3 regions of the Brevibacillus sp. HB1.2 genome follow, and region 3 is predicted to be linked to each of the others. Evidence: a T-box and tRNA genes for the amino acid it is inferred to sense, from the RefSeq annotation. Region 3 holds a T-box; the other regions hold tRNA genes.
What was found. A T-box is a leader RNA that pairs with one kind of tRNA and senses whether it is charged. The one in region 3 lies ahead of serS (serine--tRNA ligase), so its partner is inferred to be a tRNA-Ser.
Positions count from the first base shown of each region.

Region 1 (4,251 bases), on a different contig from region 3:
CGACGTCATTTTTCAGAGCGTCGTAGAAGAAGAAAGCGGCGGTGCTGGAACATTGGCGACCATCATTCGCGGGTACAAAGCGGATGCTGCCCTGATTCCAGAGCCGACCAATATGAAAATTTTCCCGAAGCAGCAAGGCTCCATGTGGTTCAGACTGACCGTCAAAGGGCGTTCTGCTCACGGAGGGACCCGCTACGAGGGAGTCAGCGCCATCGAAAAGAGCATGCTCGTCGTTCAAGCAATTGGTCAATTGGAAAAAGAGCGAAATGATCGACTCGACGATCCGCTCTACGCCAAGCTGCCCATTCCGATCCCGATTAATCTGGGGGTGATTGAGGGTGGCAAGTGGCCTTCGTCTGTAGCTGACCTCGTCAAGCTGGAAGGAAGGATGGGGGTTGCCCCAGGAGAGCAGATGGACAATGCCAAAGCCGAAATGGCAGCAGCACTCAAAAAGCTGGCTGAGATCGACCCGTGGTTTGCAGAACAGCCCGTCGAGCTGGAGTGGTTCGGAGCTCGTTGGGTTCCGGGAGCAGTGGAGCTAGATCATCCGTTGATGGAAATTCTGCAAGCACAGTTTGAAGCTGTGACAGGAGATCGTGCCATTGTGGAAGCATCGCCTTGGGGAACAGATGGCGGTTTGTTGACGGCTTTGGCTAATACCCCAGCGATTGTTGTCGGACCTGGAGTCACACAGGTTGCACACTACCCGAATGAATACATCGTTTTGGATGAGGTATTCCGTTGTGCTGAGATCTTTGCGCTTACGTTACTGGAATGGTGCGGTGTAGCTAAAAGTGTGAAAGAGTAAAAAGATATCCAAATATTTCAAAATCAAGACAGGAAGGCATGCGCATGAGGGAGAATGTTTGGAGGTGAACTCCAATCAATGAGAGTGGGGATACCAATGAAAAAAACGTGCTTTATCGGGGGAGAGTGGGTGCCAGCCACTGCTCATGCACCGCTATTCTCTCCATGTACGGGTCAAGAGATTGCACAAATTTCGCAAGCAGACTCATCATTGGTTGAAAAAGCAATTGCTGCGGCCCACGAAGCGACAGCCGTCATGCGGCGTCTTCCTGCCTATCAACGCTCCTTCCTGCTTGAAAAAATCTCAATTTTGATGAATGAACGTTTGGAGGAAGCGGCACGGATCATCGCAATAGAAGCGGGAAAACCAATTAAAACAGCCCGCGGTGAAGTGATCCGAACCATTCAGACGTATAAGTTTGCGGCAGAGGAAGCCAAACGCCTCCATGGAGAAACTGTACCACTCGATGCAGCTATCGGCGGAGAGGGGCGCCTGGCTTACACCGTGCGTGAACCACTGGGAGTCATCGGTGCCATTACACCCTTTAATTTTCCCATGAATCTCGTCGCCCATAAGGTCGGACCTGCTCTCGCTGCTGGTAATACTGTTGTTCTCAAGCCTGCATCGCAGACACCACTTAGCGCATTGTTTCTCGCAGAGCTCGCAGAGCAAGCGGGTGTGCCTGCAGGAGCCCTAAATGTGATCACAGGCAGTGGTGCGAGTGTTGGCGATAAAATCGTGTCTGACCCGAGAGTCAGGGCGGTGACGTTTACAGGGAGCCCAAGTGTTGGGCTGGATATACGCAATCGAGCGGGCATGAAAAGAGTCACGCTCGAGCTGGGATCGAATTCGGCAGTGATCGTTGATCGCGATGTGCAACTCAATGATGTGATACCCCGATGCGTTTTTGGCGCATTCGCCTATTCTGGGCAGGTATGTATCTCTGTGCAAAGAATTTATGTGGTCAAAGAAATCTATCATGATTTCGTCCAACAGTTTGTTGAACACACACGAGCACTTCGCGGTGGTGATTCGCTCTCTGAGGACGCGGACTATTCCGCTATGATCAATCCACGCGAATCAGAACGTGCGATGGCGTGGATTCATGAGGCGCTCCAGCAGGGGGCACGTTTGGAGTGTGGGGGACAGATCGTGGATCGGATGCTCCAACCTACGGTGTTGACGGGTGTTCCGGCAGAGGCAAAAGTTTCTTGTCAGGAAGTATTTGGTCCTGTCGTTCTGATTAATCCAGTGGAGTCTGTCCGGCAAGGCATTACGTTGGTCAATGATTCCCGCTATGGATTACAGGCTGGTGTCTATACCAACAATCTGTCGTTGGCTCTGGAAGCGGCAGAAGAGCTGCGCGTGGGTGGTGTGATGGTAAATGATATTCCGACTTTTCGCGTGGACCATATGCCCTACGGTGGCGTAAAGGAAAGCGGACTTGGTCGGGAAGGGGTCAAATACGCGATAGAAGAAATGACGGAATTGAAACTCGTTGCCTTCAAACGATAAAGGAAATGGATACAGGGCTCTTGCAAAAAATAGTAGAGCTGTGATATAGTAAGTATTGTTGAAATACGGAGGGATACCGAAGTGGTCATAACGGGGCGGTCTTGAAAACCGTTAGAGTGCAAGCTCACGCGGGTTCGAATCCTGCTCCCTCCGCCATAAATACAAATGAACCGACTCCAGTTGAGAAGCTGGGGTCTTTTTTATGGTTGAGAGCTTTGAGTGTAAGTTGTCGTTTCTTTATTGTAAAAATATCAGAAAATAAAGAAAACTATTATATAATGGAGAGGAGACTAAAAGTGATGGGGGAATTTGCATGCTCGAAGCGCAACGGGTTCGTAGAAATGCACTAGGCGATATTTTGCGAAGAAGTCGTGGGCGAAATCCTGATAAGCCTGCCCTGTACTTTGAGGAAGAAGTATTGACCTACACGCAGCTTGATCAGCTTGCAAATAAGACGGCTCATACGCTTCTTTCCAAAGGCTTGCAAAAAGGGGAGCGGGTAGCTGTACTTTCACGCAACTCGATGGATTTTGCGATTCTGAACTTTGGGCTAGCGAAAGCAGGAGTCATCATGGTGCCGATCAACTTCATGTTGAATAAGGAAGATGTCGCCTATATTTTGGGTCATGCGGAAGTGAGTGCGTGCTTCGTATCCTCTGAATTCCTGCAGCTCGCTCAAGACGGACTCCAATTAGCTGGAATTTCCCCCAAGCTGCTTTCCCTCATGTCCAAACCTACAGTACAAGCAGGGGAATGGTTGCCTTTTCGCACGCTGATGGAAGCGGCAGACGACCATGAGCCTGAAGTAGATATAGCGGAAGAAGATGTTGTACAGATTTTGTATACCAGCGGAACGGAATCAAAGCCAAAGGGCGTTATGCTCACGCATAAAAGCATTATCTCCGAATATGTCAGTGCGATCATTGAAGGCGGGATGACGCAGGATGATGTGGCTGTTCACGCGCTTCCCTTGTTCCATAGTGCGCAGCTTCATTGCTTTTTGGGACCGTACGTGTACCTAGGTGGGAGCGGTATTATTTTGGAACAGGCAACCCCTGCGTTAATGCTGCAGACGGTAGAGGCGTATAAGGCTACTCAGTTGTTTTGCCCGCCAACCGTATGGATTGCAATACTGCGTTCTCCCGATTTTGCCGTGCGCAATTTGAGTTCTTTGCAAAAGTGCTATTACGGTGCTGCGATCATGCCTGTAGAAGTGTTAAAAGAGCTTGGTCAACGTCTCCCGAACGCACAGTATTACAATTTTTACGGGCAGACGGAAGTGGCTCCATTAGCAACTGTTTTACAGCCGAAGGATCAGATGAGAAAAGCGGGCTCTGCAGGCAAGCCAGCGTTACATGTAGAAACGAAAATCGTCGATGATGATGGGAATGAAGTCCCGCGTGGAAGTGTTGGTGAGATTGTACACAGGACCAGTCATGCGATGCTGGGGTATTTCCGAGATGAGGAAAAGACACGGGCTGCTTTCCATGGTGGGTGGTTTCACAGCGGGGATTTGGGCATCATGGATGAAGAAGGCTATATCACGGTCGTTGATCGGAAAAAGGATATGATTAAATCGGGGGGAGAGAACGTTGCAAGCAGGGAGATTGAGGAGCTTATTTATCAACATCCGAAAGTGTCTGAGGTCGCAGTGATCGGAGTTCCCCATCCGTACTGGATCGAAGCAGTGACGGCTGTCGTTGTGCCAAAAGCAGGTGAGTCACTGACTGCTGACGAGATGCTTGCTTTTTGCAAAGACCGTCTTTCCTCCTTCAAAGCACCCAAATATGTAGTGATTGCCGACAATCTTCCTCGAAACCCTAGCGGAAAAATTTTGAAAAGAGAGCTGCGCCTCCGATACGAAAAACTGACGACTTAGCCAGTCACAAGGTCTAACATACAAAATAACCCGCTCTATTACAGAGCGG
Region 1 is NZ_JABMIU010000025.1:10,644-14,894, forward strand. Features, by position in the region: gene HPY28_RS28860 (peptidase) at 1-808, shown strand, start outside; gene HPY28_RS28865 (aldehyde dehydrogenase family protein) at 905-2,323, shown strand; tRNA gene HPY28_RS28870 (tRNA-Ser) at 2,391-2,479, shown strand; gene HPY28_RS28875 (acyl-CoA synthetase) at 2,637-4,202, shown strand.
Region 1: it has a tRNA-Ser gene. The T-box ahead of serS (serine--tRNA ligase) is inferred to sense a tRNA for this amino acid. The anticodon was not compared.

Region 2 (4,251 bases), on a different contig from region 3:
AGTACTTGGAAGGTTTATTTTTTGGCGATTGTCAGTTTTTTGGTTGGGACATCCGAGTATGTCATTTCAGGTATTTTAGACAAGATCTCGGATACGCTTGGGATCTCCATTACTTCGGCAGGGCAGTTTGTGACCGTTTTTTCCTTTGTATATGCTATTTGCACCCCCATATTGATGGCTTTGACGGCAAAAATTGAAAGGCAAAAGCTGCTCGTTGGTGCACTGGGACTTTTCGTGTTTGCCAACATTTTGTCTTTTGTACTGCCGGGATTCGGACTTTTTGTGCTTGCGCGCGTGTTAATGGCTTTAGGCGCTGGAATGGTTGTTGTTACCGCCTTGGATATAGCAGCGAAAATCGCGCCAGAAGGTAAACAGGCGAGTTCAATTGCAACCGTAGTGATGGGGTTTACTACATCATTAATTATCGGGGTTCCTCTCGGACGCATGATCGCTGAGGCATACGGCTGGAAATCAGTATTCGGTTTCATTGCCATAATGGGTCTTCTTGCCATCTTTGTTCTGTATAAAACGATCCCGCAAGTAAAGGGGGATGCCCCCGTACCTTTAGCCAAGCAACTTGCTCTCCTCAAAAGCAGAAAAGTGGCTCTTGGACTCTCGATCACTTTCTTTTGGCTCGGTGGCTACTCTATAGCGTATACCTACATTTCTCCTTATCTACTCAAGGTTGCGGGCTTAAATGAAGAAGTGCTCAGCGGAGTATTGTTGGCGTTCGGCGTGGCCAGCTTAATTGGTTCCAAATTCGGCGGCTACAGTACGGATAAATGGGGGGTAGCCCCCACCTTGACTTGGAGTATGTTGCTGCATATCGCCGCCTTGATTTTACTCACGGTTGCCGTCATATTCACGCATTCATGGTTGCCGGTTGTAGCCATCCTTATGCTGTGGTCGTTCGCCGCCTGGTCTAGCGGTCCTACACAGCAGTATAATTTGGTACGGATCGAACCCAATTATTCAGGCATTATGCTTAGTCTCAATCAGTCCACGATGCAATTATCGATGGCAGCAGGAGCGGGAATCGGCGGCCTCGCCGTGGATCGGATATCCTTGTCATCCATCCCGTGGTTCGGGACGATCGGTGTGGCAATTGCAGTCGCGGCCTCGTTATTATTATTTTCATGGATAAGACAAGAGGCAAAAAAAGAAGGCATGCCGCAAGAACAGGCTTTGTCAGACTGATTCAGGTGCTACCTCCTAGTCTACAACTTTATTTTCTTTAAACAGCACTAGCTACAAAGGAATCAAAATAACAAACCCTTAATTAAACTTAACAACCTCGATTTCCTGTACGCTAAGGAAATCGAGGTTGTTATTGCATTCAAATCCTTAATGTGGGTATTATGTCATTTGGTTGACGGTACATCGGTTATTAGATGGGGGGTGTAGCCCGAGCGAAGGCGCGGGTAGCAATCTTTGGCTTGGTCTACGAAAAGTTCTGAGATAATTAAACTAATTTAAAACTACTTTGAATACATGTAAACAATGTGACAACCATTGATTTAATAGTGATTGTCACATTGGAGTTAAGATAACCACGTTTTGCTGGCGGTACCCGTTATTAGACGCAAAATTAAAATTTGCTTACAGTTTTTGTGATATAAAAAAAGAAGCATACCTCTGCCTCACTGGCAAAAATATGCTTCATTCTCTTCGATCCGAAAAATCTAAGCGGAGAGAGTGGGATTCGAACCCACGCACGCCTCACGACGCCTAACGCATTTCGAGTGCGTCCCCTTATGACCACTTGGGTATCTCTCCATATTTAGTTTGTCAGAAACATTATTTACTATAGCAAAATACAGTCAAAAATGCAAGACTCATTCCTTTGCATTCCCCTTGATTTGCGCGGCTCATTAGGCCAAACTAATAACAGCACACACGATTGTATCCGATCAGAAGAAAAGCGAGGAACATATATGAAACGTGAACGTTTGGACAAGGTGCTGGCCAATATGGCTATCGGCACGCGCAAGGAAGTGAAAGCCTTAGTGAAACAGCGACTGATCGTCGTGGACGGCGTTGTCGCAACAGACCCGGGGATGCATGTCATTGCCGAGGAACAGGAAATTCTTGTGGATGGAGAACCGCTTAACTTTAAGCGCTGGGTATACGTTTTACTGAACAAGCCGCCTGGAGTCGTTTCTGCTACAGAGGACAATGTCCATGAAACCGTAGTGGATTTGCTCCCGTACGAGTGGGCTATCAAGGTGCATCCGGTAGGCCGACTGGATATTGATACAGAGGGTCTCTTACTCTTGACCAATGACGGTCACCTCTCCCATAGTCTCTTGTCCCCGAAAAAGAAAGTGGACAAGGAGTACTTTGCCCGTATCGATGGCCGAGTTACTGAGCACCATGTACAGGAGTTTGCCAAAGGCGTGGAATTGGAGGACTTCACTACACTGCCAGCCAAGCTGGAGATTATCTCTTCAGGAGAAACATCAGAGATTCGCGTCACCATCATGGAAGGAAAGTTCCATCAGGTAAAACGGATGTTTGCTGCTTTCGACCTGCAAGTCACCTATCTGCAACGGATTCGTATGGGCCCGCTTCACCTTGACCCGTCACTCGCCCCTGGTGAGTATCGCGAACTGACCGAAGAAGAGCTGCACATGCTGCAAAACGTAAACAAATAAAAACCGCCTGCATGCAGACAGTTTGTCCAGACAGCCCGGTCATTCCTGTACCGGCTGTCTTTTTTTTCGCAATCCACGAAAGAAGTCCTTGAGCATCTGCCCGCATTCCTCTGCAAGAACACCCTCTAAGACTGGCACCTGATGATTGAAGCGCGGTTCCGCGAGCAGGTTCATTAATGTCCCGGCACAGCCAGCCTTCGGATCGCGAGCGCCATACACGACCTGTTCGATACGGCTTTGAACGATTGCACCTGCACACATCGGACACGGCTCCAACGTCACGTACAGCGTACACCCGATCAAGCGCCATCCACCCAAGCGTTCACTTGCCTCCCGTATCGCGATCAATTCCGCGTGCAAGGTAGGGTCTTTTTGTGTTTCCCGCAAATTGTAGCCGCGACCTACGATTTCCCCGTCGCGCACGATGACCGCACCGATCGGAACCTCGCCAATCGCAGCAGCTTTCCGGGCCTCTTCCATGGCTTGTTTCATATAATAATCATGTTCATTTGCTTGTATCACGTTTCTCTAAAGCTCCTTCAAAAACAGTCTTTCGTCCCGAACAAACGGACCATTTTACCCAAAAAAGTTGATTCAAGAAGTTTTTGTCCCTACCCGTTCACATACTATCTGCGAGATTACATACATTAATGATGTAAGGAAGAAGTATGCAAATCATTGTTAGCCTCTTTCTGGAGGGATGTGAGTGGGCTTAACCTCTGCAAATACGTTATTTGATCGCTTTCACAGTCCGACTAGAGGTCTACTGGCAAAAGAAGAAGTGTTTTCCCACATCGAACATACCATCTCATCAATAGGTGGTCCATTTGAAATTATTGTGGGGGCCGACTCTCAATTAAAAAGCCGCGGGACTTTTTTTGCTCTTGTGATCACAGTGATTCGTCCCGGCCATGGGGGCACCTTCTTTTATCACAAATTTCAAGAACGCCGGTACGCATCCTTGCAACAGCGTATATTTCAGGAAGCGATGTACGCAGTCGGACTTGCCACAGAAGTACGCCAATATTTGCGGGACCACCACTTAGATACTCCCATCCGCCTGCATTTTGATATCGGTACGAATGGCCCTACCCGTAAGTTTATCCAGTCTTTGTTGAGCTTAGCAGAAACCAATCACTTTCGTGCCGAAATCAAACCGAACTCCTTCTGTGCATCTACGATTGCCGACAAGTACACCAAGTAACAAACCAGGCGGATTGCTAATGAGGCGTCCGCTTGGCTTTGTTTTGCCCTTATCCTGCTTGGTTCAAACAATTCGGGACAGGCTTCTGCTTCTCCTGCCCACCGTGTTTTTTCCCGTTAACAGGGTGATTGACAATGTACGAGACGTGAGCTATTATAAGCTTTAATTGAAGCGTTTTCACAAGGCGTGTTACTGGTAATGCAGGCATGAGCCGAGAAGATCTTTTTCTTGTTAAAAAGGTTTTTTCGGCTCTTTTTTCTGATTAATGTCATGGTTCATCGACATTTTTCATTAAATTGGATGTGACCGCTTGCGGTAAGCAAATACGGTCATGGACCGTTTTTGTCTATCTAAAGGTGGTGGAATGGATTGTCCCGTGAAAAGGAAAAAACG
Region 2 is NZ_JABMIU010000016.1:88,364-92,614, forward strand. Features, by position in the region: gene HPY28_RS26050 (MFS transporter) at 1-1,197, shown strand, start outside; tRNA gene HPY28_RS26055 (tRNA-Ser) at 1,688-1,776, opposite strand; gene HPY28_RS26060 (pseudouridine synthase) at 1,935-2,654, shown strand; gene tadA (tRNA adenosine(34) deaminase TadA) at 2,694-3,176, opposite strand; gene HPY28_RS26070 (ribonuclease H-like YkuK family protein) at 3,361-3,858, shown strand; gene glcT (glucose PTS transporter transcription antiterminator GlcT) at 4,228-4,251, shown strand, end outside.
Region 2: it has a tRNA-Ser gene. The T-box ahead of serS (serine--tRNA ligase) is inferred to sense a tRNA for this amino acid. The anticodon was not compared.

Region 3 (4,251 bases):
AGCAAAAATTGCAGAAGCAGCGGGTGCTGTTGCTGTAATGGCTTTGGAGCGTGTACCGTCTGACATTCGTGCAGCTGGTGGAGTTGCGCGTATGGCGGACCTTAGCATTGTAGAGGAAGTACTGAAAGCTGTTTCGATCCCTGTTATGGCAAAAGCTCGTATCGGTCATTTTGTTGAAGCGCGTGTTCTTGAGTCTCTGGGTGTAGATTATCTCGATGAGAGTGAAGTACTCACTCCGGCAGATGACTTGTACCATATCAATAAAAAAGAGTTCACTGTACCGTTTGTATGTGGCGCCCGTGATCTGGGTGAAGCTCTCCGTCGTATCGGAGAAGGTGCATCCATGATCCGCACAAAAGGTGAGCCAGGAACCGGAAACATTGTAGAGGCTGTTCGTCATATGCGTACGATGATGTCCCAAATCCGCAAAGTGCAAGCCATGTCCTACGATGAGCTGATGGCGGAAGCCAAAAACCTGGGTGCTCCATACGAACTTCTTGAAGCGGTACACAAAACAGGTAAGCTACCAGTCGTAAACTTCGCAGCAGGCGGAGTAGCAACACCAGCAGATGCTGCCCTGATGATGCAATTGGGCTCCGATGGCGTGTTTGTTGGCTCTGGTATCTTTAAATCAGAGAATCCAGAGAAGTTTGCTCGCGCGATTGTGGAAGCGACCACCCACTACACGGATTACGAACTGATTGCTCGCGTATCCAAGGGCTTGGGGACGGCAATGCCAGGTATCGAAATCTCCAAAATTCGTGAAGCTGATCGTATGCAAGAGCGCGGCTGGTAAGGTGAGTAGCATGAAAATCGGCGTACTCGCTCTACAAGGAGCTGTAGCAGAACATGTGCGACTGCTAGAAGAGGTTGGTGCCACAGCCGTCCCGGTCAAAAAAGTAGAAGAACTGGATGACCTCGACGGGCTGGTCATTCCCGGCGGAGAGAGCACCACGATAAGCAAGCTGATGCACAAGTACGGATTCATGGAGGCGGTTCAAGAGTTCGGTAAGGCGAACAAGCCGATCTTCGGAACTTGCGCAGGAGCGATCCTTCTAGCAAAACAGATTCAAGGACAAGACGATTGCCATCTAGGGTTGATGGACATCAAAGTAGAGCGGAATGCTTTTGGTCGCCAAAAGGAGAGCTTTGAAGTCTTGATGCCTGTTGCGGGTGTGGCGGCAGATTACCCGGCAGTGTTCATCCGGGCACCGTATATCATGGAAGTAGGAGAGAACGGTCAAGTCTTGGCCAAGCACGAAGACAAGATTGTTGTCGCCCGAAGCGGTCACTATTTGGCAGCAGCCTTTCACCCAGAATTGACCGAAGATACAAGACTGCATAAATACTTCCTCGACATGGTCAAGGAATACAGAAGCTAGCTGTCATACCGGAAGATCGGCCGTCAAAAAGGCGCCGATCTTCTTTTTTTCTGAAAAGATCGAGGTGGGCTGCTCTTTACATACGTATAGAACCTGTAGTACAGTTAACAATAATAGTATTCATGAATGAGAATGCGATGATGAGAACAAGTACTTCACAAGAGCCAGGCCTAGAGAGTCGGTGGTAGGTGTAAACCGATCCGGTTATGTGAAGGAATCCATCTCGGAGTGGCAAAGGAACAACAACTTTGCCCGGAACCGTCCCGTTATGACGGAAGAGTGGGCATGTGCATGAAGGATTGCTGCATGTGTCAACGAGGGTGGCAACGCGGGTATACAACACTCGTCCCTTACCAGGGGACGGGTGTTTTTTGTTTTTTTTCAATACGATTCGGAGGGATTTACACATGTTGGACGTAAAAGTATTACGCCAGGATTTGGAAGAAGTAAAACGCCGTTTGGCTTACCGCAATGAAGATATTTCTGCGTTGGATCAATTCGTAGAAGTAGATGAAAAGCGTCGCCAAATCATCCAAGAAGCAGAAGCGCTGAAAAATAAGCGTAACACGGTATCCGAGCAAGTAGCGGTTATGAAACGCAATAAGGAAAATGCAGACCATCTGATCACTGAAATGAAAGAAGTAAATGAACGCATCAAGGCTTTGGATGAAGAGCTGCGCCAACTGGATGAGCAGCTGGAGTTCATCTTGCTGAGCCTCCCGAACCTGCCGCACGAAAGCACGCCGATCGGTACGACAGAAGACGATAACGTGATTGCCTGGACATGGGGAGAGCCACGTGCATTTGACTTTGAGATTAAGCCTCACTGGGAGCTGGCTAGCCAAGCAGGCATCCTCGATTTTGAAACGGCGGCAAAAGTAACAGGAAGCCGTTTTGTTTTCTATAAAGGCTTGGGTGCACGCCTGGAGCGCGCACTGATGAACTTCATGATGGATCTGCACTCGAATGAGCATGGCTATGAAGAAGTGATCCCACCGTTTATCGTCAACCGCACGAGCATGACAGGAACGGGTCAATTACCTAAGTTCGAAGAGGATGCATTCAAAATCGAGGGACCAGATTACTTCCTGATTCCAACTGCAGAGGTGCCAGTCACCAATATGCATCGTGATGAAATCATGGATGGAGCAGATCTCCCTCGCTACTACACTGCTTTCAGCGCATGTTTCCGTTCGGAAGCGGGTTCTGCTGGCCGTGATACGCGTGGGTTGATTCGTCAGCATCAATTCAACAAAGTTGAGTTGGTGAAATTCGTGAAACCAGAGGAGTCTTATGACGAACTCGACAAACTGGTGAAAAACGCTGAAAAGGTGCTTCAACTGCTTGGACTGCCATACCGTGTCTTGAGCATGTGCACAGGCGATCTAGGATTTACAGCTGCGAAGAAATTCGACCTGGAAGTTTGGATTCCAAGCGGTGGCACATACCGTGAAATCTCGTCTTGCTCGAACTTTGAAGATTTCCAAGCGCGCCGCGCCAATATCCGTTTCCGTCGCGATACAAAATCGAAGCCGGAATTTGTGCATACATTGAATGGTTCTGGTTTGGCGATTGGACGTACAGTAGCAGCGATCTTGGAGAACTACCAAGTGGCAGATGGAGCCATCGTGATTCCAGAAGTTCTTCGTCCGTACATGGGCGGAGTAGACAAGATCGCGCCGAAGTAATAAGCAAGAGATAAGGAAAGCAGCTCTTGATCCATAACGGGTCAAGGGCTGTTTTATATTGTGTACTAATACAGGTGGAATTTTTTAAAAAACGTGTTGCACTGTACTAATCTCTGTTATATAATAAAAACAAATTTTAAGAATATTGTTTTAATACAGAAATGGAGGAATGGAGAATGGACTGCTATCGATGTGAAGGAAACGGAGAACAAAATTGCCCAAAATGTGGAGGCGTTGGTCATGATGCCAACGGAGCGGCTTGCCACAATTGCTTGGGAGATGGTCATGTATGCTGCAGCCATTGCAGTGGCAGCGGGTATCAGGAGTAAGGACATTTTTTTTGCTCTTGCTGTTATATAATAAAAAACATTTTATCAATCTGTATCATAATAACTTTGAAGTGAGGGAGGAGGAGCTGTTTTGACTACCGTACCAACGAATCCATATCCGCTGGAGGTGCAGATTTCCGGTGAGATGCACCCCGGTTATCAAGATATCCTGACACCAGAAGCGATTCAATTCGTGATGAAGCTGGAGCAAAGATTTGGCGACAGACGACAACAATTGTTGGCTAAACGCGTGGAGCGTCAATTGCAGATCGATGCAGGTCAACTACCCGATTTTCTACAGGAAACAGCGGATATTCGTAAAGGAGATTGGACTGTTGCTCCATTGCCCAAAGATTTGCAGGACAGACGGGTGGAGATTACGGGACCTTCGGGTGATCGGAAAATGGTCATCAATGCACTGAACTCGGGTGCTCGGCTTTTCATGGCTGATTTTGAGGACGCCAACTCACCGACATGGGAGAACACCATCCAAGGCCAAATCAACATGAAGGATGCGGTACGCCGCAATATCTCTTACATCAGTCCGGAAGGCAAATCATACACCCTCAATGAAAAGACAGCGGTTTTGATCGTGCGTCCTCGTGGCTGGCATCTTGAAGAAAAGCACATTCTCCTCGATCGAAAACCGATCTCCGGCAGCCTGCTTGACTTCGGACTTTACTTTTACCACAACGTAGACGCTCTTATCGCGAATCAGACAGCACCGTATTTCTACTTACCGAAACTGGAGAGCCATCTGGAGGCTCGCCTCTGGAACGACGTCTTCCTTTTCGCGCAGGATGAATTAAATATTCCACGCGGCACGATTCGCGCGACAGTATTGATCGAGAC
Region 3 is NZ_JABMIU010000027.1:4,403-8,653, forward strand. Features, by position in the region: gene pdxS (pyridoxal 5'-phosphate synthase lyase subunit PdxS) at 1-796, shown strand, start outside; gene pdxT (pyridoxal 5'-phosphate synthase glutaminase subunit PdxT) at 807-1,382, shown strand; T-box leader at 1,511-1,736, shown strand; gene serS (serine--tRNA ligase) at 1,790-3,070, shown strand; gene aceB (malate synthase A) at 3,491-4,251, shown strand, end outside.